DNA from 4 places in the Mycobacterium sp. NGS50 genome. Region 2 is predicted to be linked to each of the others. Evidence: riboswitches for the same ligand, from Rfam matches in the RefSeq annotation. Region 2 holds a riboswitch; each other region holds the start of a gene.
The links. A riboswitch is a leader RNA that binds a small molecule or an ion and turns the genes downstream of it on or off. The one in region 2 is predicted to bind cobalamin.

Region 1: another riboswitch for cobalamin. It lies ahead of AC5Y36_RS17045 (magnesium chelatase subunit D family protein); the one in region 2 lies ahead of metE (5-methyltetrahydropteroyltriglutamate--homocysteine S-methyltransferase).
Region 3: another riboswitch for cobalamin. It lies ahead of AC5Y36_RS11890 (PPE family protein); the one in region 2 lies ahead of metE (5-methyltetrahydropteroyltriglutamate--homocysteine S-methyltransferase).
Region 4: another riboswitch for cobalamin. It lies ahead of cobN (cobaltochelatase subunit CobN); the one in region 2 lies ahead of metE (5-methyltetrahydropteroyltriglutamate--homocysteine S-methyltransferase).

Annotation. Positions count from the first base shown of each region.
Region 1 is NZ_JCALCW010000023.1:76,317-81,670, reverse strand. Features, by position in the region: partial or broken gene cobO (cob(I)yrinic acid a,c-diamide adenosyltransferase) at 1-604, opposite strand, end outside; gene AC5Y36_RS17045 (magnesium chelatase subunit D family protein) at 604-2,544, opposite strand; cobalamin riboswitch at 2,557-2,686, opposite strand; gene cbiE (precorrin-6y C5,15-methyltransferase (decarboxylating) subunit CbiE) at 2,690-3,901, shown strand; gene cobM (precorrin-4 C(11)-methyltransferase) at 3,887-4,654, opposite strand; gene AC5Y36_RS17030 (precorrin-2 C(20)-methyltransferase) at 4,651-5,354, opposite strand, start outside.
Region 2 is NZ_JCALCW010000012.1:131,888-137,241, reverse strand. Features, by position in the region: gene AC5Y36_RS11150 (IS110 family RNA-guided transposase) at 1-219, opposite strand, end outside; gene metE (5-methyltetrahydropteroyltriglutamate--homocysteine S-methyltransferase) at 550-2,817, opposite strand; cobalamin riboswitch at 2,956-3,185, opposite strand; gene AC5Y36_RS11140 (SDR family oxidoreductase) at 3,255-3,914, opposite strand; gene AC5Y36_RS11135 (LLM class flavin-dependent oxidoreductase) at 4,024-5,004, shown strand; gene AC5Y36_RS11130 (NAD(P)H-dependent amine dehydrogenase family protein) at 5,001-5,354, shown strand, end outside.
Region 3 is NZ_JCALCW010000014.1:15,126-20,215, forward strand. Features, by position in the region: gene AC5Y36_RS11880 (ATP-binding cassette domain-containing protein) at 1-337, shown strand, start outside; gene AC5Y36_RS11885 (DUF7676 family protein) at 334-930, shown strand; gene AC5Y36_RS11890 (PPE family protein) at 927-2,666, opposite strand; cobalamin riboswitch at 2,742-2,906, opposite strand; gene AC5Y36_RS11895 (aminotransferase class I/II-fold pyridoxal phosphate-dependent enzyme) at 2,935-4,257, opposite strand; gene AC5Y36_RS11900 (pyridoxamine 5'-phosphate oxidase family protein) at 4,298-4,960, shown strand.
Region 4 is NZ_JCALCW010000014.1:9,459-14,812, forward strand. Features, by position in the region: gene cobN (cobaltochelatase subunit CobN) at 1-1,657, opposite strand, end outside; cobalamin riboswitch at 1,690-1,820, opposite strand; cobalamin riboswitch at 1,817-2,006, shown strand; gene AC5Y36_RS11870 (ABC transporter substrate-binding protein) at 2,044-3,234, shown strand; gene AC5Y36_RS11875 (FecCD family ABC transporter permease) at 3,231-4,277, shown strand; gene AC5Y36_RS11880 (ATP-binding cassette domain-containing protein) at 4,274-5,354, shown strand, end outside.

The sequences.
Region 1 (5,354 bases), on a different contig from region 2:
TACCGCGCTGGCCCTTCTGGCCGGCGTCCATCGGGTGTTTGACCTTCGCCATCTCGGTGACCAGGTCGGCGATCTCGACCAGTCGCGGGTGAGCGCGCCGGCCGGTGACCACGACATGCTGGTGACCCGGCCGGTTCACCAGGGTCTGCACCACGTCGTCGATGTCCACCCAGCCCCAGTCGATCGGGTAGGTGAACTCGTCGAGCACATACAGGTCGTGAGCCTGGGCGGCAAGGCGGCGTTTGATCTCGTTCCAGCCCGCCAAGGCATCGCCCGCATGATCCTCGGTGCTGCCGGTCTTGCGGCTCCACGACCAGCCAGAACCCATCTTGTGCCACTCGACCGTCCCACCCTCACCGGTTTCGTCGTGCAAGGTGCCGAGCCGCTCCAGCACGGTCTGCTCACCGACGCGCCACTTGGCGGACTTGACGAACTGGAAGACGCCGATGCGGAATCCCTGATTCCAGCCACGCAATGCCAATCCGAAGGCCGCGGTGGATTTCCCCTTGCCGTCCCCGGTGTGCACCACCAGCAGCGGCCGGTTGCGACGCTGCCGGGTGGTCAACCGATCGTCGGGCACCGTCAGCGGCTGCCCCTGCGGCATCAGGCGGCTCCTCTCACGATGTCGGTCAGTGCCTCGGCGCTCACCTGAGGCAGCGGAATGTATTCGGCCCGTAGATGATCGGCGAGCGCGCGGGCCAGTCCCAATCGCATCCTGCCGTTCTCGCAGTCGACGACGACCGCGGAAACACGTTGTGCGGCCAGGTGATCCGCGGCTTGTCGGGACCGTTCGACGGGATCGGCGCCGGCCGTGGCCCGGCCGTCGGTGAGTACCACCAGCAGCGGGCGACGCGCCGGATCGCGGAGCTTCTCGCGCCGGATCACTTCGCCGGCCTCGGCCAGACCCTCGGCCAGCGGAGTACGGCCACCGGCCGGCACCTGATCGAGCCGCACCGCCGCGATCTCCACCGACCCGGTCGGCGGCAGCAGCACCTGGGCGCCGGTGTCGCGGAACGTGACCACGGCGACCCGGTCGCGGCGCCGGTAGGCATCGAGCAGCAGCGAGGCGATCGCGGTCTTGACGTGACGCATCCGCTCGGCGGCGGCCATCGAGCCGGAGGTGTCGACGACGAACAGCACCAGGTTGGCTTCCCGGCCCTCGCGGGTCGCGCGCCGCAGATCGGTTGCCGCCAGCAGGAGACGGCCGCCGGCGCGGCCGCGGGCAACCTGGTGCGGTGCGGCGGCGCGAACCGTCTCGAACAGATGCAGGCCGGTGCCCGCCGCGTGCAGCGGGGCGGCACCGGTGCGGCGCCCGATGCTGGTGCGGGCGCGGCTGCGCCGCCCGGCCTGGCCGTCCCCGACGCCGTTGACAGTGAAAAGCCGTGCTCGGTACGGGGAATCGGCGCTTATCGTGCTCGTTCCGCCTTGGCCGGGCGAAGATGGCTCGCCTCGATCCGGCGCGCTGCCGCCCTCAGGTCCGGGCCCGTCGGGTTCGGGTTCCGGATCCGGCTCTTCGGGCGGGAGCAGCTCCTCGAGCTGCGCCTCGTCCAGTCCGGGCGCGTCGAACGGATTGCGCCGACGCCGATGCGGCAATGCCAACCGGGCAGCTACCCGTATGTCGTCAACGGCCACCTCGTCGCGGCCCTGCCACGCCGCGTGTGCCACCGCGGTGCGGGCGGTGACGATATCGGCGCGCAACCCGTCGACGTCGAACGCCGCGCACACCTCGCCGATCTTGAGCAGTAGGTCGTCGGCCAGCCGCACCCGCGCCAGCAGCGCCTGAGCATCGAGAATCCGGGCGCGCAAACGGTTCTCGGCCTCGGCGTAGCGGCTACGGAACGCCACCGGGTCGGCGTCGAACGCCAGCCGCCGGCGCACCGCGTCGGCGCGCAACCCCGGATCGCGTGGCGCGGTGACTTCCACCGTCAGGCCGAACCGGTCCAGCAGCTGCGGACGCAGCTCACCCTCCTCCGGGTTCATCGTCCCGACGATGACGAAGCGGGCGGCGTGGGTGACCGACACCGCGTCGCGCTCGACGGTGAGCTGCCCCATCGCGGCCGCATCGAGCAGCAGATCCACCAGGTGGTCGGCCAGCAGGTTCACCTCGTCGACGTAGAGGATGCCCCGGTGTGCCCTGGCGAGCAGCCCGGGTTCGAATGCGACGACACCGGCGCTGAGCGCCTGTTCCAGCTGGATCGAGCCGACGACCCGGTCCTCGGTGGCGCCGACCGGCAGTTCCACCAGCCGCACCGGCCGCGTTTCGACGGCGGCGTCGGCGCCGAACGGTCCGTCGGGGGAGAGCGGATCGGGATCGGCGGGATCCGACGAGAACCGGTCGCCGGCCACCACCTGGATCGGCGGCAGTACCTGGGCCAGGCCCCGCACCAGCGTCGACTTGGCGGTGCCCTTCTCGCCGCGGATCAGTACCCCGCCGATGGTGGGCGAGATCGTGCTGAGCACCAGCGCCAGCGCCATGTCGTCCAGGCCGCCCGGCGCGTCCGGGTCCGCGCCGACGACGGCGGGGAACGGGTAAAGCTGTTGCATACGTGAGGCTCCGCTCGTGAGTAACGCGAAGCCGGTAATCGGACTGACCGAGAAGCATCCGTCGGATGCGCCGCGGAACACCGTAGCGGGCCTGCGTCGGAGTCGCACCGACTTCCCTGGCACCTCGCGCCGCTACCCTAGCACCGTGCCTGCACCCGATCGCCTCACCGTTGTGGGTATCGGCGCCGACGGCTGGATCGGCCTCACCGAACCGGTGCGCGCGGTGGTGCGGGACGCCGACGTGGTGCTCGGCGCGCCACGCCAGCTGGAGTTGCTGCCCGTTGTGGCAGGCCAGCACCGTCAGCCGTGGCCGTCGCCGCTGAGCGCCGGTCTGCCGGGGCTGCTGGAGGGGCTGGCCGGCCGGAAGGTGGTCGCGCTCGCGTCGGGAGACCCGATGCTCAGCGGCGTCGGCACCACCCTGGTCGGGCTGTTGGGCGCGGGCCGGGTGACGGTGTTGCCGGCGGTGTCCTCGGTGGCGTTGGCCCGGGCCCGGCTGGGCTGGTCGGCGGAGTCCACCGCGGTGATCAGCGTCGTCGGCCGCGACGTGCACACGGTGTTGCGTGAACTGGCACCGGGCCGGCGGCTGCTGGTGCTGTCCGCCGACGAGACCACGCCGGCCCAGTTGGCCGCGCTGCTGGTCGATCGCGGCTTCGGCGACAGCCGGATGCTGGTACTGGGTGACCTGGGCGGGCAGTCCGAATCGGTGCGGGAGAGCACCGCGGCGGGTTTCGCAGGCCCGGTTCCGCGGCTGAACATCGTCGCGCTGGACCTGGTCGGCCCGATGCGGCACGGCTGCGGATGGGTGCCCGGCTTACCCGATCAGGCGTACGAGCACGACGGGCAGCTGACCAAACGCGATCTGCGGGCAATCGCCCTGGCCCGGCTGGTGCCGGTGCCCGGGCAGTTGCTGTGGGACGTCGGTGCCGGTGCCGGGTCGGTCGGCATCGAGTGGATGCGCGCCCACTCGGCCTGTCGCACCGTCGCCGTCGAAGCAGACGAGGCCAGGGCCCAACGTATTTCAGCCAACGCACGCAACCTCGGCGTACCGGCACTCACCGTGGTCCACGGTTCCGCGCCGGCGGCGCTGGCGGGTCTGCCGGCACCGGATGCGGTCTTCATCGGCGGCGGTCTGAGCCGGCCCGGGGTACTGGCCGACTGCCTGGCCGCGCTGCGGCCCGGCGGCCGACTGGTCGCACACGCGGTCACCCTGGAGACCGAGGCGCTGCTGGCCGCCGGGTTCCGCGAGCACGGCGGCGAGCTGACGCGCATCCACGCCGAACACGTTGCCCCGCTCGGTACTTTCACCGGGTGGACACCGGCGCGCACCGTCACACAGTGGGCGCTAACGCTGCCGTGATCGGTCCCGGCCCGGATCGTAGAGGTGACTCTCCCCGGCGCACGAATCGTGGCCTTCGGTGAGTGCCCTTCCGACCAGGATCACGGCGGCTTGACGCAGGCCCGCCGCCTCAACCTGCCCGGCGATGTCGGCGAGGGTGCCGCGCAGCACCAACTCGTCGGGTTGCGACGCCCGGTAGACGACGGCCACCGGGCACTGCGGCCCGTACTCGGGGGCCAACTGGGCCATCAACTCCCGAGTGCGGGTGATGGCCAGGTGCAGCACCAGGGTGGCGCCGGTGGCCGCGAACGCGGCCAGTGATTCACCGGCCGGCATTGCCGTGGAGCGGGCCTGGGTGCGGGTGAGCACCACCGACTGCGCCACCAGCGGCACGGTCAGCTCACGGCCCAGGACCGCGGCGGCGGCGGCGTAGGCCGCCACACCCGGAGTGACGTGCCACGCCACCCCCGCCGCGTCGAGCCGACGGGTCTGCTCGAACACCGCGCTGTAGAGCGACGGATCTCCGGACACCAGCCGCACCACCCGGTTCCCGGACTCATGGGCCCGCACCAGCCGTTCCACGATGGCGTCCAGGTCCAGATCCTGGGTGTCGACGAGTTCGGCCGCACCAGAACAAACTTCGAGCACATCCGGATCCAGGTAGCTGCCCGGGTACAGCACCACCTCGGCGTCGGCCAGCAGTCGGGCGGCACGCACCGTCAGCAGGTCCGCAGCGCCCGGACCGGCGCCGACGAACTCGACCGGCGTCCTCATCGCACCCACCGTGGCGTCCACACCCGGCCCGACGGCGTCACCCTCGTCGACGACGCCCCCACCAGCAGCAGGCATTTCATGTCGATCGCGTCGGTGTCCAACTCGCCCAGGGTGGTCACGGTCAGCGACTCGTCGGCCCGGCCGATGTCGCGGCCGATGACCACCACGGTCTGCGGAAAGCGGTGTTCCAGCAGCACTTTGCGTGCGATTGCGATCTGGTCGGGCCGGGCACGCGATGCCGGGTTGTAGATCGCCAGCACCAGGTCGGCGTCGGCGATCGCCCGCAGGCGGGCTTCGATCACCGCCCACGGCTTGAGCCGGTCGGACAGGCTCAGCACCGCGAAATCGGCCCCGATCGGAGCGCCGGCACGCGCGGCCACCGCCTGCACGGCGGAGACTCCGGGCAGCACCCGCACCGCAACATCGCGATACCGCTCACCGTCATCCAAGGCCTCGAACACCGCGGCCGCCATGCCGAACACCCCAGCGTCCCCGCCGGAGACCACCGCCACCTTCTCACCGCGTGCCGCCAGATCCAGCGCGAAGCGGGCCCGGTCCAGCTCGACGGTGTTGCCCGACGAGTGCCGCCGCAGCCCCTCACGTTGTGGGACCCGCGCGACGTAGGGGCGATAGCCCACCACATGGTCGACCTCGGCCAGCGCGTCGGTCGCCTCGCTGGTGAGCCAGCCGTCGGGTCCCG
Region 2 (5,354 bases):
AAACGGCTTCCAATAATCCGACGTCGACTCGATCACCACACAGCTCACCTGCTCAGCGATCAAATGCTCCCGCAACGCCAGAATCTGCTCGGTCGTTGACCCCCACGTGCTCACCGACGTCGTCGTGGCGCGCCGACCCCGGCCCTGAACCCGCACACACACCTTGACGTCCTTCTTGGAAACATCAAGACCAGCACACCGCGGATGAACCACCTCCATGACCGATCACCCCTTCCCGACAAAACTGTTGTTATCCAGCGTGTTCCGGGGAGAGCGAAACAGAAACAGGAGTCTCTCTCGCGTGCTCGCAGGCAACAATCCACCACCCCCGCACAACACAGGGGCGCCCTCCAGCCACCAAGCTGCTCGCCGTGCTCACCGGCAACACAGACGCAACGGGGTCAACCGAAACACCCCTCAAGCGTCAACCCGGCCGACGCCCGCTGCAACCACTTCACCAAGCCGAACGCCGCACCAAATTTTCAGACTCCACCACGGGGCCAAGCCCCCTGGATAGCTGCTCGCGCGGAGTGGCGGCGCGGTGGAGAACTAGACGCCGGTGCGGGCTTCCTTGGCCGCGGCGACCATGTTGCGCAGCGAATCGGTCACCTCGTCGGTCCTACGGGTCTTGAGCCCGCAGTCGGGATTGACCCACAGCCGTTGCGCGGGGACCGCGTTCAGCGCTGCGCGCAGCGACGCCGCCATCTCCTCGCTGCTGGGCACCCGTGGTGAGTGGATGTCGTAGACCCCGGGCCCGACGCTGTTGGAGAACCCGATCGCGTTGAGGTCGTCGAGCACCTCCATATGCGAGCGGGCCGCCTCGATCGAGGTGACGTCGGCGTCCAGGTCGGCGATCGCCCCGATGACCTCGCCGAACTCCGAGTAGCACAGGTGGGTGTGGATCTGTGTGGAGTCAGCGACCCCGGAGGTCGCCAACCGGAACGCACCGACCGCCCAGTTCAGGTAGGCGGCCTTGTCCGCGTCGCGCAGCGGCAACAGTTCGCGCAGCGCCGGCTCGTCGACCTGGATCACCGCGATGCCGGCGTCCTGCAGATCCACCGTCTCGTCGCGGATGGCCAGCGCCACCTGGTTGGCGGTGTCGGCCAGCGGCTGGTCGTCGCGGACGAACGACCAGGCCAGGATGGTTACCGGACCGGTCAACATGCCCTTGACCGGCTTGTCGGTCAGCGACTGCGCGTAGGTGGCCCACTGCACCGTCATCGGATGCGGGCGGGCGACGTCCCCGTAGAGCACCGGCGGACGCACGCAGCGGCTGCCGTAGGACTGCACCCAGCCGTTGGCGGTGGCGAAGAAGCCGTCCAGCTGCTCGGCGAAGTACTGCACCATGTCGTTGCGTTCCGGCTCGCCGTGTACCAGCACATCCAGGCCAAGCTGCTCCTGCAGCTCGATCACGGCGGCGATCTCGGCCTGCATCCGGCGGGTGTACTCCGCGTCGTCGATCTCCCCGGCGACCAGCGCGGCGCGGGCCTTGCGGATCTCGACGGTCTGCGGGAAGGACCCGATCGTGGTGGTTGGCAGCGGCGGCAGGTCCAGCCGCTCGTCCTGTGCCTCGCGGCGCGCCGTCGCCGATCCACGGTGGGCGCCGGCGGCGGTGATCGTCTCGATGCGCGCCCGCACCTGTCCGTTGTGCAGGCGTGGATCGGTTCGGCGCGACGCCACAGCGGCCGCCGAGGCGGCGAACTCGTCGGCGACCGCGTCACGCCCGTCGCGCAGGGCGCGCGCCAACGTCACCACTTCGGTGACCTTCTCGGCGCCGAACGCCAACCAGCTGCGCAGGTTGTCGTCCAGGCCGGTTTCGGCGTCCAGGGTGTAGGGCACGTGCAGCGTGGAACACGACGTAGACACAGCCACCGCGCCCGCGCTGCCGAGGGTGGACAGCTTGCCCAGCGCGGCTTCCAGGTCGGTGCGCCAGATGTTGCGTCCGTCGACCACCCCGGCGACCAGGGTCTTGCCGGCCAATTCGGGCACCGTGGCAACCGAGGCCCCAGAGCCGTAGACCAGGTCGACGCCGATCGCCTCCACCGGGGTGCGGGCCAGGGCCGCCAGCCCCGCGCCCGGCTCACCGAAGTAGGTGGCGACGAAGATCGCCGGCCGGTTGGCCGCCGAACCCAGCACGGTGTAGACCCGCTCGGCCAGGGCGGGCGCCTCCGCGGCGATGTCGGTGACCAGCACCGGCTCGTCCAGCTGCACCCAGTCCGCACCGGCCTCGGCCAGCTTGCCCAACAGCTCGGCGTAGATGTCGGTCAGTTCGTCGAGGCGGAAGATCGGTGCCGGCGCATCGTCGACGGCCTTGCTCAACAGCAGGAAGGTGATCGGGCCGATGATCACCGGGCGGGCCGGAATACCTTGATCCTGAGCCTCTTTGAGCTCCGTCAGCACCTTGGTCGGATTCAGCGCGAACTTCGTGTCAGGCCCGATCTCGGGCACGATGTAGTGGTAGTTGGTGTCGAACCATTTGGTCATCTCCAGCGGGGCGATCTCGTCGGTGCCCCGGGCCGCGGCGAAGTAGCGGTCGAGGTCGTCGGCGACACCGGCCACCCGGGCGGGCAGCGCACCCAACAGGACCGCGGTGTCGAGCATCTGGTCGTAGTAGGAGAAGGTGTTCACCGGCACCGAATCCAGACCCGCCTGCGCCAGCGCCGCCCAGGTGTCGCGGCGCAGGGTGGCGGCGGTCGATTCCAGGTCGGCGCGGCTGGTGCGACCGGCCCAGTAGCCCTCGGTTGCACGTTTGAGCTCGCGCCGCGGTCCGATGCGCGGTGAGCCGATGATGGTGGCGGTAAACGGTTGAGCGCTCACAAGTTCGTCCTTCACTCGCGGGGGTGGTCACCGCCGGCGGACGCAAACCGATCCGGTCACGGCCCATGCTGACGGGATAGCAGGTGCAACCGTGACGGCCGGACGCCCATTCCACGAGGCGGTAAGCCGCCGGACGCGGCGCGCCCGGCACAGCTGGCAGGTCTTCGGACTCACAGGCACGCACCGCTGGGTGCTCCTACTAGCCGTCGCTTCCCAGTCCTTCGACCAGTGCCGTTGACGGCGGTCGTTCCTGCTTACCGCTGCGGGACAGTCCCGGATTCTCACCGGGTTCCCTCTCGCGACGCATACGCCTCGCTCGATGCTGACGCCGCACAGGCGCCGTCAGCAGACCAGCTGCGCTTTGGAGATTACCCCGTGAACGCACTGCCGCGATCACCCCTCCGATTTTCCGGCGAGGCCTTCGCACGCGCCTCGAGTCAAAGGTCCCGTCGGCTGGCCAGCGCCTCGGCGATGGGCACGTCACCGTCGTTGAATTCGATTGTGCGCCGGATCGTCGTGCCGTCAGCCAGGGCGGCGGCGACGACCCGTGCGACGTTCTCCCGTGACACCTCACCTTTCCCGGCCTCCGGACCCAACGCGATGCCGCCGGTGGCCGGCTCCAGGGTGAGCCGGCTGGGCCCGAGCACCGTCCAGTCCAGATCGCTGGCCCGCAGATGAGCATCGGCGGCGGCCTTGGCCTCGGCGTACGGGAAGAAGGAGTTAGCCTCGGGCACACCGTGATCGGGCCCAGCGCCGAAATAGGACACCATCACGAACCGGCGCACACCGGCCTGCCCGGCGGCATCGACGACGCGGATCGCCGCGTCCCGGTCCACCGCATAGGTGCGGGCCGGGTTACCGCCGCCGGCACCCGCGCTGAACACCACGGCATCGTGGCCGGCCAGCAGGTCGGCCAGCGCGGCGGTGTCCAGTTGCTCGATGTCGGCTACCAGGGGAGTGGCGCCGGTTGCCGCGACCTCCTCGGCGTGGTCGGGGTTGCGGAAGACCGAGGTGACCTGGTCTCCGCGGTCGCTCAGGATGCGGGTCAGCTGCAGGGCGACCTTGCCGTGACCGCCGATAACGACAATGCGTGCCATGTACCCGACGCTACCCGCCACGACGTGGGCACGCGATCGGCCGGACCCTTCCGATGGGAACAAATATTAGTTTATAGTCTGGCGTGATCCGCAAAGGAGCCACCGCGAGATGTTGACCCTGCGCTTCGACATGCGCGCTCCCGCGGCGGGAGCGCCGACCGCGGAGCTGTACGCCGCAGCGATTGAGATGTGTGGCTGGGCAGAGACGCGCGGCGCGATCGCCGCGGTGCTTTCCGAGCATCACGGGACCGAGGACGGTCACCTGCCGTCGCCGCTGGTGCTGGCCGCGGCGATCGCCGCCCGCACGAACGCACTGGCGATCATGCTCGCCGCCGTGGTGCTGCCATTCTGGGATCCGGTCCGGCTGGCCGAAGAGATGAGCGTCCTGGACATCATCAGCAAGGGGCGCGTGGCCTACGCCTTCGGCCTGGGTCACCGTGCCGAGGAGTACGCACACTTCGGCATCGACATGCACCGGCGAGGCCGCTTGGCTGACGACAAGTTGACCCTGCTGCTGCACCTGTTGCGCGGTGAGCCGGTGCACCACGATGGCCGCCGCATCCATCTGACGCCGCCGTGCGTGACGCCCGGCGGTCCGTCCATCATGATCGCCGGCGGCAGCGCGCCGGCGGCCAGGAGAGCGGCTCGTCACGGACTGGGATTCATCGCCCAGACGAATTCCGGTGGTCTCAAACAAATTTACGAGGACCAGTGCAGGGCCCACGGCAGGGAGCCGGGGCCGGCGCGGTTTCCCGACGACGACGCGCCGACCACGGTGTTCGTCGCCGACGACGTGGACCGCGCCTGGTGCGAGCTCGGCCCGTATCTGCTCCACGACGCGGTGACCGCCGCACAGTACCGGCACGGCGACGACACGGTTGCCAGCATCTCGCGGGCCGCCAGCGTGGACGAATTGCGTGCCGCGCCGGGCCCCTACCGGATTTTCACCGTGGACGAAGCCGTCGGGCATCTGCGCACCGGCCGCAGCCTGCCGCTGCTGCCGCTGTGTGCCGGTCTGCCACCCGCATTGGCCTGGCCGTATCTGGAACGTGCGGCGTCGGCTGTGGCTCGAGCTGGGGGTCACGCATGAATCCGAAGACCCGAGTGGTCGTGTGGGCGACCGGAGGCGTCGGCTCCATCGCCATCGACGCTGTCCGGCGTCGCCCGGACCTGGAACTCATTGGCGTCTGGGTACATTCCGCGGACAAGGTCGGGCGCGACGCCGGCGAGCTGGCCGGAGGCACCGCGATCGGGGTCGCGGCGACCCAGGATGCCGAGGCGCTGATCGGGCTGCGGCCGGACTGCGTCGTCTACGCCGCAAACGGGCCCGACCGCGACGCCGGCGCGGTGCCCGACTATCTGCGGCTGCTCGAGGCCGGAATCAACGTCGTCTCGACGACGTCGACCAGCCTGGTGTACCCGCCGAGCTATTTTCATCCC
Region 3 (5,090 bases), on a different contig from region 2:
GGCCGACATGATCCTGGACCGGCATCTGGCGCCGCTGGCCGACGCGGTGCGCCGGCTCGGCCCGATCTCGGAGCTGCTGCTGCGCGGCAACGCCGCGTCCGCGGTTCTCGGAGCCGCCCGCACCCTGGCAACCGAGCCGGGCTGGGAACTCGCGCGCACCCTGTGCGCAGACGAACGGCTCACCGGCGCCGTGCGTTTCGCCGCATCCGGCACCGGCTACCGGCGCACAACCTGCTGCCTGTTCTACCGCACGCCCGGCGGCGGGTTGTGCGGCGACTGCGTGCTCACTCGCAAACCCCAGGTTCGCCAGGACCGAAACAGGAAGGGAACCTCATGACCGAGAACACTGTCACAGCAGCCGACACCGCGAGCGTCATCGCCGATCCCCCGATCGTCGACACCGAAGACCGCGGCCGCGAACAACTCTGGCCGCTGCCCACCGACCAGAACAGCCTGCTGGAACTGCTGCACCTGTGTTTCGACGAATACTGGGACGACATCTGGTTCGGCATCATCATGCAGGGCGCCGCCTGGGAAGTGGCCGCACCCAACGCACCCAAGCGGATCTCGATGCTCGACGGCTACGCCACCGTCGATTTCGGCCGTTGGCACTTTCACCTGTGCATCGGCAAGCACCGCGCCAGCGGTACCGAGCTGGGCCGCATTCGCCGCTGCACCCGCGCCGAGTTGTATCGCCGGATCGGCAAGGACGGCCACCCGATGTCCTGGGGCGTGCGTCTCTACAACGGGCGCGATGAGCAGATGATGACGGTCATGCTGCCGAATCCATTCCTCACCAACGACCAGCAGATGCGCGACGAACCCGACTGGACCCAGCTCGAGTTGTGGGACAAGCTGCGCGACAAGTACCTGGGATTGGGATCGGACCCGTTGGACCGCAGCGGGAATCGGATCCGCTGCGGCGGTTAGGGCTCGTCCGCCGTCCAGGTGTTGGGCATCATCGGGCTCACCGCGCCGCCGCCGAACCTGTCCTCGACCAGCGTGGTGAGCCCCGCCGGCCGGACGGTGGCTATCTGATGCGTGCCGGCGAAACCGTGCCGTCCAGCACCGCGATCCGACGCCGTCACCAACGCCGGCTCCGGTGCGGGATCGGGCTCTAGATCCATGTACTCGTACCCGCGTCCGAGCATGCCGGTCTTCACCCGGCGCCGGCGCCGTTGCGGACTCGCCTGCCCCGAAGCCGGTTCGGCCACAGCGATATCGGCACTGTCCGGATCCGGCAGCGGCCTCTTGCGGGCGCTGGTGCCCGCCGCGCGTCGGGCACCCAGGCCCAAGTCGCCGACCATGTACATCGCGGCCGGCATGCTCACCGACGGCGGCCCTGCCGGAGTCGGCGGCGGGGCACCGCTCGGCGGGGTGGGGGCCGGTGCCGGCGCCGGCGGCGGCGCGGGGGCCGGTGCCGATGTGGGTGTCGGCGCCGGTGCCGAAACCGGCTGGGCCAGAGTCGCCCCCAGCGACGGCGGGACGGATGAGCCCACGGCGGGAACGGCGGGTGCCAGGTGCGCCAAGGCTCCGATGCCGAGACCGCCGAGCACCCCCGCCGGCGCCAGCACAGCCGAACCGGCCAACAGCGGCAACAGCGCCGGCAACAGCACCGTCTGGGTGATCAGGTAGTTGAGCGCCTGCACGGTGTTGCCGATCGTCGACCCGACGATCTCAATGAACGCCAGCGGTGCGACCAGGACCAGGGCTTGGGGATTGAACAACGCGGTGTACATGATCGCCAACAGATCGTCGATGATCACGATGCTGGTGAACGCGATGTAAGACCCCGGGTCCAGCGGCACCGAGAGGATGTAGGCCAGGTAGGCCGGGTTGAGATAGCTCAGCGGGTTGCCGGTCCAGCCCAGCCACGATCCGGGCACCCCGGCCGGCGGCAACCACGATGAACCCCCGAGACTGGCGAACCACTGCGCCAGCGGGTCGGAGATGTCGCCGAACCCGATCTTGTCGAAGAACTCCAGCAGCTCCGCGTACAGCGGGTACTCGCCGCTGTCGGGGTAGGGCGGCTGAGGGACGAGTCCTTCCAGCCACTTCGCGAAGTCGAGGAACCATTGCGGTGGCTCCGGCGGTGTGGCGTCTGCGGATTGGGCCGCCGTCGAGTGCGCCTTGAGCACCGGTGGCGCCGGCTCGAGCTGGGGCGCGGCCGCCACGGCGGAGGTGGCGGTCGCCTCGTAGGCCGTCATCACGGTTGCGGCCTGCACCCACATCCGGGCGTAGTCGGCCTCGTTGAGTGCGATCGGGATCGTGTTGATCCCAAAGAAGTTTGTACCGATCAGCACGGCATGGGTGGCATGGTTGGCGACCAATTCGGCCGTTGTCGGCATCGCCGCCAGCGCGCTGCTGTAGGCGGCGGCCGCCGCCTGTTGTTGGGCGGCCGCCGCCGTCGCATCGGCCCCAGCACGCAGCAGCCACCCGAGGTACGGGGCATGAGCTGCCGCGTACACCTCGGCCGACGGTCCCTCCCACACGCCCGACTGCACCGCCCCCAACAGCGCGGTCAGCTCATCGGCGACGGCGGCGTACTCGGCGGACAGCGCAGTCCAGGCGGCTGCCGATGCCAACAGCGGCCCCGGCCCGGGTCCGGCGGACAATAACGTTGAATGTACTTCCGGTGGGGCGGCCATCCAGATCGGCGCGGTCATCGCAGACCGCCGGCAGCCACCCGAGAAAAGCGAAACATGGGTGTTCGTCAGCTCTCTCGGGGTACACCGCCCCGGGTCGCAGGACGCGATGACGCCAGTATCCTGGCTCTCGGATCACAGCTCGCCTCGCCTTCCAACTCCGCAAAGAGCCGTGGCGGTTGAGGGTCGCTCCCCGATGACAGTGGCGGGACCGCGCCGGATTCACACCGGCTTCCTGCAACGTCATCGCCTTACCTGCGGAATTATTGCATGACCCGAATCCAGCCGGTCACACGCTCACCGGACCGGCGCCGTGCACCGCTTCGGCGAGCGCATCGGCCAGCGGATCGACATCGGCATCGTGCAGCCCGGCGATCGTCACCCGGATCCCCGGGGCGCTGCCGATCCGGTATCGGCTGCCCGGCGCCGCCGCCCACCCCGCCGCGAGTAGCCGGGTCATCGCCGCCGTCTCGTCGGGCACCGGAATCCAGACGTTGAGCCCGGAGCGGCCATGCGCAACCAGACCACGGTCGGCCAGCGCTCCGCAAAGCAGCGAACGGCGGTGCGCGTAGGCCGTTTCGGCCTGGCCGACCAGTCCGGTAGTTGTCTCGTCGCGCCACAAATCGACGGCCAGATCCTGCAGCAGGTGGCTGACCCATCCCGGCCCCAGCTGCTGGCGGCCGTGCACCCGCTCCACGGTGCGCCGGTCCCCGGCCAGCACGGCCAGCCGCAGGTCCGGGCCGTATGCCTTGGCCGCCGACCGGACGAATGCCCAGTGCCGCGTCGATCCGGCCAGCGGGTGCAGCCCCACACCGGCGATGCCGGCGCAGTGGTCGTCCTCGATGAGCAACACCTCATCTGACCGGGTCGCCAACAGGTTTCGCAGCACCTCGGCCCGGGGCGCGGATACAGCTGCGCCGGTGGGGTTTTGGGCACGGCTGGTCACCACCACCGCGCGCACACCGCGCTGCAGCGCGCCGGCCAGATCCGCGGGCAGCGGTCCGTCATCGTCGACGCCGACCGGTTCCGGCGAAAGCCCCAGCGCACCCAGCAGATCCAGCAGATTGGCCCAGCCCGGATCCTCCACCGCCACCCGGTCTCCCGGGCGCAGGTGGGCGGCGAGCACCCGCTCGATTCCGTCCAGTGCCCCGTAGGTCACCGCGAGATGCTCGGCGGCGACGCCGTCGCCGCCGAGCGCGGCGCGGGCGTGTGCCGCCAGTTCCGGTGCGATCGGCGGATGCCCGTAGAGCACCGGCGCCCCGGGCTGTCGCGGCGGGGCCTCGAGGATCGGCAGTAGCGCGGGGTCCGGATTGCCGGTGGACAGGTCGCGCACCCCCGGCGGCACCGCCAGCCCGAGCAATGACCGTGGCGTGGTCGCAGGCCGGTCCCGCACCCGGGTGCCGCGTCGGCCCGAGCTTTCAACGGCACCACGATCACGCAGCAGCCGGTAGGCGGCGGCAACGGTGTTGGGATTCACCTGCAGGTGGGTGGCCAGCGCTCGGATCGGCGGCAGCGCGGCGCCGGGCACCAATGCTCCTCGGGAGATGCCGTCCTCGATGCTCGCCGCGATGGCCTCCGCACCGGAACCACCGATCGTGTATTGTACTGGCACGAACATCATTATGTACTAGTACGTAATTAAGGGCAATCCCATGACCGAGACCTATGCACCGACCTCGACGACCACCCCCACCCGGTATCGGGAACGGGCACGCTACGACCGCGAAACCGTGCACGGCATCCTCGACGAGGCACTCATCTGTCATGTGGCCTACATCCGCGGGGATTACCCGGTGGTGCTGCCGACCACCCACGCCCGCATCGACGACACGCTGTACCTGCACGGTTCCACCGGCAGTGGTCCGGTGCTGGCCGCCGGCCCCGCGGGCCTGCCGGTCTGTGTCACCGCCACCCTGGTCGACGGTCTGGTGCTGGCCCGCTCGGCGCTGCACCATTCGATGTCCTACCGCTCGGTGGTGGTCCTCGGCGCCGCGCGTCTCGTCGACGACCAGCGCGAGAAGCGTCGCGCGCTCGATGCACTGCTCGATCACGTCGTTGCGGGCCGGGCCGCCGATACCCGGCCGGCCAACCCCCGCGAGCTGGCGGCGACCGCGGTGCTCGCCGTCGATCTCGTCGAGGTGTCCGCCAAGGTGCGCGCTGGTGGCCCGGCCGACGACGCCGAAGACCTGGGGCTGCCGCACTGGGCGGGCGTCGTGCCATTGACGCTGGTGGCCGGCCCGCCCGAACCGGCCGACGACCTGGACCCGGCCATCGCGCTGCCGCACTACCTGACGTCCTACCGGAGGCCACACTGATCGGCTTGACCACGCCGAGTGGCATCCTCACGACGTGACACGCCGGGCGAGCGTCGGGGATATCCCACTCGGCGCGGCCTGGGTCGAGTGCCCGGCCCCCGGTTGGTGGCACGTGATCGGCGACATGCGC
Region 4 (5,354 bases), on a different contig from region 2:
ACGGGTAGATCAGCGGCAGGTCGGCGATCATGGCGTCGGTCGCACAGGCGGAAGACAGCGCCGCGGTTTTGCCGGGCAGCCATTCCATCGAGCCGTGCTTGCCCAGGTGTATCACCGCGTGCGCACCGAAACCCCTGCCCAGCCAACGGTACGCGGCCAGATAGTGGTGACTCGGCGGCAGATCCGGGTCGTGGTAGATCGCCACCGGGTTCTCGCCGAATCCACGCGGCGGCTGGATCATCAGCACGATGTTGCCGGATCGCATTGCGGCCAACACGATCTCACCGTCGTCGTTGACGAAAAGCCTGCCGGGCGCCGGACCCCACGCCTGGGTCATCGCATCGCGCAGTTCCGCCGGAAGTTCGGCGGTCCACTCGGCGTACTGCGCTGTGCTCACGCGCACCTGCGCGTCGGACAACTGCACGGCGCTCAGCCAGTCCTCGTCCTGCCCGCCCGCCTCGATCAGGGTGTGAATCAGCCGGTCCCCGGCCAGCGTTTCGTCATCGATGTCCAGCACCCCGAATCCGTCGCCGACGTCGTAGCCGGCGGCGGCCAGCCGGTGCAGCAGCCGCACCGCCGACGCCGGGGTGTCCAAGCCGACCGCGTTGCCAACCCGGGAATGCTTGGTGGGATACGCCGACAGCACCAGCGCCAGCTTCTTCTGTGCGTTCGGCACCCGCTGCAGCCGGGCGTGCTTGACCGCCACGCCGGCGACGCGACCGCAGCGCTCCGGATCGGCGACATAGTGCGGCAGCCCGTCGTCGTCGATCTCCTTGAACGAGAACGGCACCGTGATGATGCGGCCATCGAATTCGGGGATGGCGATCTGGGTCGCCGAATCCAGCGGGGACACCCCGTCGTCGTTGCTTTCCCAATCCGTCCGCGACGACGCCAGGCACAACCCCTGGAACACCGGGATATTCAGCGCGGCGATCCGCTCGACGTCCCAGGCGCCGTCGTCGTCCCCGGCGCCGACCGTGGCGGTGGCGTTCATCGCGCCGCCGGCGGCCAGCATGCACACCACCACGGCGTCCAGCGTGGCCAGCGCGTCGAACAGCTCGTCGGGGGCGTTGCGCAGTGACGCCGCGAAGATGGGTATACCGGCCGCTGCGCCGACCGCATCGATGGCGTCGGCCAGCGCGTGGGCGAAGCCCGCGTTGCCGCTGACCTCGTGGGCCCGGTAGTACAGCACCCCCACCCGCACCGCGTCCGCAGCCTCGGCCGGCTCGCCCCTTTCCCGCTGGGCGTATCCCCATTCCGGGATCACCACCGGCTCGTGGAAACCCTCCCCGGTCAGCAGCACTGTGTCGCACAGGAACGCATGTAGCTGGGCGAGGTTGGCCGGCCCGCCCTCGGCCAGGTAGGCGTGCGCCTGCGCGGCCACACCGATCGGGACCGTCGAACACTCCATCAGCTCGGCGTTGGGTGCGCGCTCGCCTCCGAGCACCACCAGCGGCAGCCCGCGTTCGCGGACCACCGCGAGTTCGCTTTCGATCTCGGCGGATGATCCGAGCACCCGCAGCACCACGACGTCGGCGCCGTCCAGCACCGGTTCGATCGGTTGGCGGGCCGGGTTGCCGAGCCGGAATGTCGCGCCACTGGCGCGTGCGGACAGCAGGTCGGTGTCCGAGGTGGACAGCAGGGCGATGCGTCGCATAACGAGGGTCCTCCCGAGGGGTTCGCGCCCCTTGTCGTCGGATGCCCGCGGCCAGTATCTGACTTGGAACACGCCCCCAACACGCGCCCCTCACAGTGGCGGAACCGTCCCGGATTTCCACCGGGTTCCTGTTTGCCACGAGACGGCGGCCAGCCTAACGCAGCGAACATGCGAGAATGTCGCCGGTAAGGCGATGACGACATGAGGAAGCCGGTGCAATTCCGGAGCGGTCCCGCCACTGTCATCGGGGAGTGACCCTCAACAGCCACGGCCCGCCACGTGTGGGGCTGGAAGGCGAGGCGAACAGTGATCCGAGAGCCAGGAGACTCACGTCATCGCGTCCTGCGTACCGGGGCGGTGTACCCCGAGGAAGCTGATGCACGCCCATGCCCGGTGCGCTGCGGGTAGCCCGCACGCTAGCCATAGCGCTGGCCATCTCGATGGCCGGCTGCTCTGCCGAACACGCCTCCCCCGCAACGGATACGCGGCCGGGCTGCATCACCGACTTCGATCCGGCCGCCGACTACTTCCCGGACAAATCGACACTGTCGGAGGCCACCAACTTCTCGATCGACTACCACAACAGCTACCAGGTCCTGACCGTCAAGCGCCCCTATCTCGGCGGCGAACCGGTGTCCTATGTGTTGGTGCGCTGCGGTGCGCCTGCACCGGCGCCGGCCGGCGAGCTCGCCCACGCCCAACAGATCACGATCCCGGTACGCGGCCTGTATTCGGGTTCGACGACGCATCTCGCGATGATCACCGAGCTCAGCGCCGCCGACGTGGTGACCGGAGTGGCCAGCCCGGCCACGGTCGCTGATCCGCAGATCCGCCGACGCATCGACGCCGGCCAGATCGTCGGCTACGCACCGGGCGGCCAGATCAACGTCGAGACCGTGCTGCACGCCGGCCCCGACGTCTTGGTCACCCCGGGCATGGACGACCCCGGCTATCCCAAGCTGCGCGAAGCAGGCGTCCCGGTGGTCGCCGACGCCGAATGGCTGGAGCCCACGCCGCTGGGCCGGGCCGAATGGGTCAAGATGTTCGCCGCGCTGACCGGAACCGAGCGGCAGGCCGGGCACGCGTATCAGGCCATCCGCGACCGCTACCGCGCCCTGGCCGCACAGGCCGCGTCGGCCACGCCGGTCGACGTGCTGGTCGGCACCATGTATTCGGGCAGCTGGTCGATGCCCACCGGCGGCAGCTACTCCGGCCGCCTGGTCGCCGATGCCGGCGGTGTCTACCCGTGGCTGGCGGACACCGGCGCCGAGAACCGGCAGTTGAACTTCGAGTCGGTGTACGCCCGCGCCGGAAGCGCACCCCTGTGGCTGGTCACCGACGATTGGAAAACGGTGGGCGACGCGGTGTCCCAGGACAGTCGGTACGGCGAGCTCGCCGCGGTCCGCAGCGGACAGGTGTGGTCGGCGACCAAGGCCGTCGGGACGCAAGGTCACAACACCTACTGGGAACGCGGGACGGCGCGACCGGATCTGCTGCTCGGCGACCTGGTTGCGATCCTGCACCCCGAGCTGGCCCCCGGCCATGCATTCGAGTTCTACCAACGAGTGGCCCGATGAGAACACCGACGCGCACCACGCTGGTGTTGGCCGGCCTCGCCGCCGCAGTGCTGGCGCTGGCGCTGCTGGGGCTGGTGCTCGGTCCGGTGCGCGTGCCGCTGGCCGACACCGTCCGGGTGCTGTTGGGCATGCAACCCTCCGATCCCCGCTGGCAGGTGATCGTGGCGAACATGCGGCTGCCCCGGGTGCTCACCGCGCTGGCCGCCGGGGCCGCGCTCGGGGTTGCCGGCCTGCAACTGCAGACGCTGTTCCGCAACACCCTGGCCGACCCCTACATTCTCGGCGTCAGTTCCGGCGCCAGCCTCGGCGTGGCGCTGGTGGTGCTGCTCGGTGGGGCGGCCGGCGCTGGATTCGCCGCCGGTATGGCCGGGGCCAGCCGCGCCGGTGGGGTCATCGCGGCAGCGCTGGGTGCCGCGGCGATGCTGACCCTGGTGCTGACGCTGTCCCGCTGGACCCGTTCGGCGGCGACGCTGCTGCTGATCGGGGTGATGTTGGGCGCGGCCAGCACCGCGTTGGTGAGTCTGGCGATGGTCTACGCCGACCCGCAGCGGGTGCAGCAGTTTCTGCTGTGGGGGCTGGGCAGCTTCGCCGGAACCGGCTGGGCCGATCTGCGGCTACTGCTACCGCTGGTGACGGTCGGGCTGGTCGCCGCGACGCTGACGATCCGGCCGCTCAACGCCTTGCTGCTCGGCGAGAGTTACGCGGCGACGATGGGTATCAACGTGCGCCGGGCGCGGGTCATCACGGTCGGCTCGGCGTCGCTGCTGGCCGGTGTGACGACCGCGTTCTGCGGGCCGATCGCCTTCCTCGGCCTGGTGGTACCGCATGTGGCCCGCATCGCCGTCGGCACCTCCGATCATCGTGTGGTGGTACCGGCGGTGACGTTGCTGGGTGCGACGGCCGCGCTCGGGTGCGGCATCGTCAGCCAGGTGCCGGGTAGCAACCTGGTGATTCCGGTCAACGCGGTCACGGCGCTGGTCGGAGCCCCGGTTGTGATCACCGTGCTGCTGCGGACCCGTCGCGGATCGGGGTTGCCCGCATGACGCCGGCGGTTGAACTTGTTGATCTGGCAATCGGCTACCGCACCCGGCGCCGGTCGGTGACGGTGGCAACCGGGCTGGGGGCACGGGCCCGCCGCGGCGAACTCACCGTGCTGATCGGCCCCAACGGCGCCGGCAAGTCCACCCTGATCCGCACGTTGGCCGGGCTGCAGCCCGCGCTCGACGGCCGTGTCTTGCTCGACGGCGCCAACCTCACCGGGCTGCCCCGTGACGAGCTGGCCCGCCGGGTCGCGGTGGTGCTGACCGAGCGGATCGAACCGGGGCTGCTGTCGGCCCGGGAACTGGTCGGGCTCGGCCGCATTCCGCACCTGGGATTGGCTGCCCGGCTGCGTCCGGCCGACGAGCAGATCGTGGACTGGGCGCTGGCGGCCACCGGCGCGCAGCATCTGGCCGATCGGCCGGCGGCGGAGCTCTCCGACGGTGAATGCCAGCGGGTACTGACCGCGCGGGCGTTGGCCCAGCGGCCGGGGCTGCTGGTGCTCGACGAGCCGACCGCCTTCCTCGATGTGTCTTCGCGGGCCGGTCTTTTCGGGTTGCTGCGCGAGCTGGCCCGCGACCAGCAGTTGGCGGTGATACTGAGCACCCACGACCTGGAGCTGGCGTTGCGGGTGGCCGATCGGGTCTGGCTGCTGGATCCGGCCGGCACCCTGACCGATACCGTCGGTGAGGAATTGATGCTGGCGGGGCGCATCGGCGCGATGTTCGACACCGACACGTTGCGCTTCGACTCGGCCAGCGGCATGTTCGCATTCGGCACCGGAACTGGCGCTCGGACCGCTCGCGTCGACGCCCCGGAGCCGTTGCGTGCCGCACTGATCCGGGTGCTGTCACGAGAGGGGTGGCATGCGGCGACGCCCACCGAAACCTCCGAAGCTATCGTCACCGCCGCCGATCCTGACGCTGTCACGGTGCGTTCCGGCGCTGATGCCGACACTGTCGCACTGCGTGATCTGCCGCAGCTGCTGCGCGGGCGGGCACCGAGTTCACTGCGCTGCGCGCCCGAAGCCCACACGGTTTCGGCGCTGGGCGAGTTGTCGGCCGTCAGCCCCTATTTCGCGG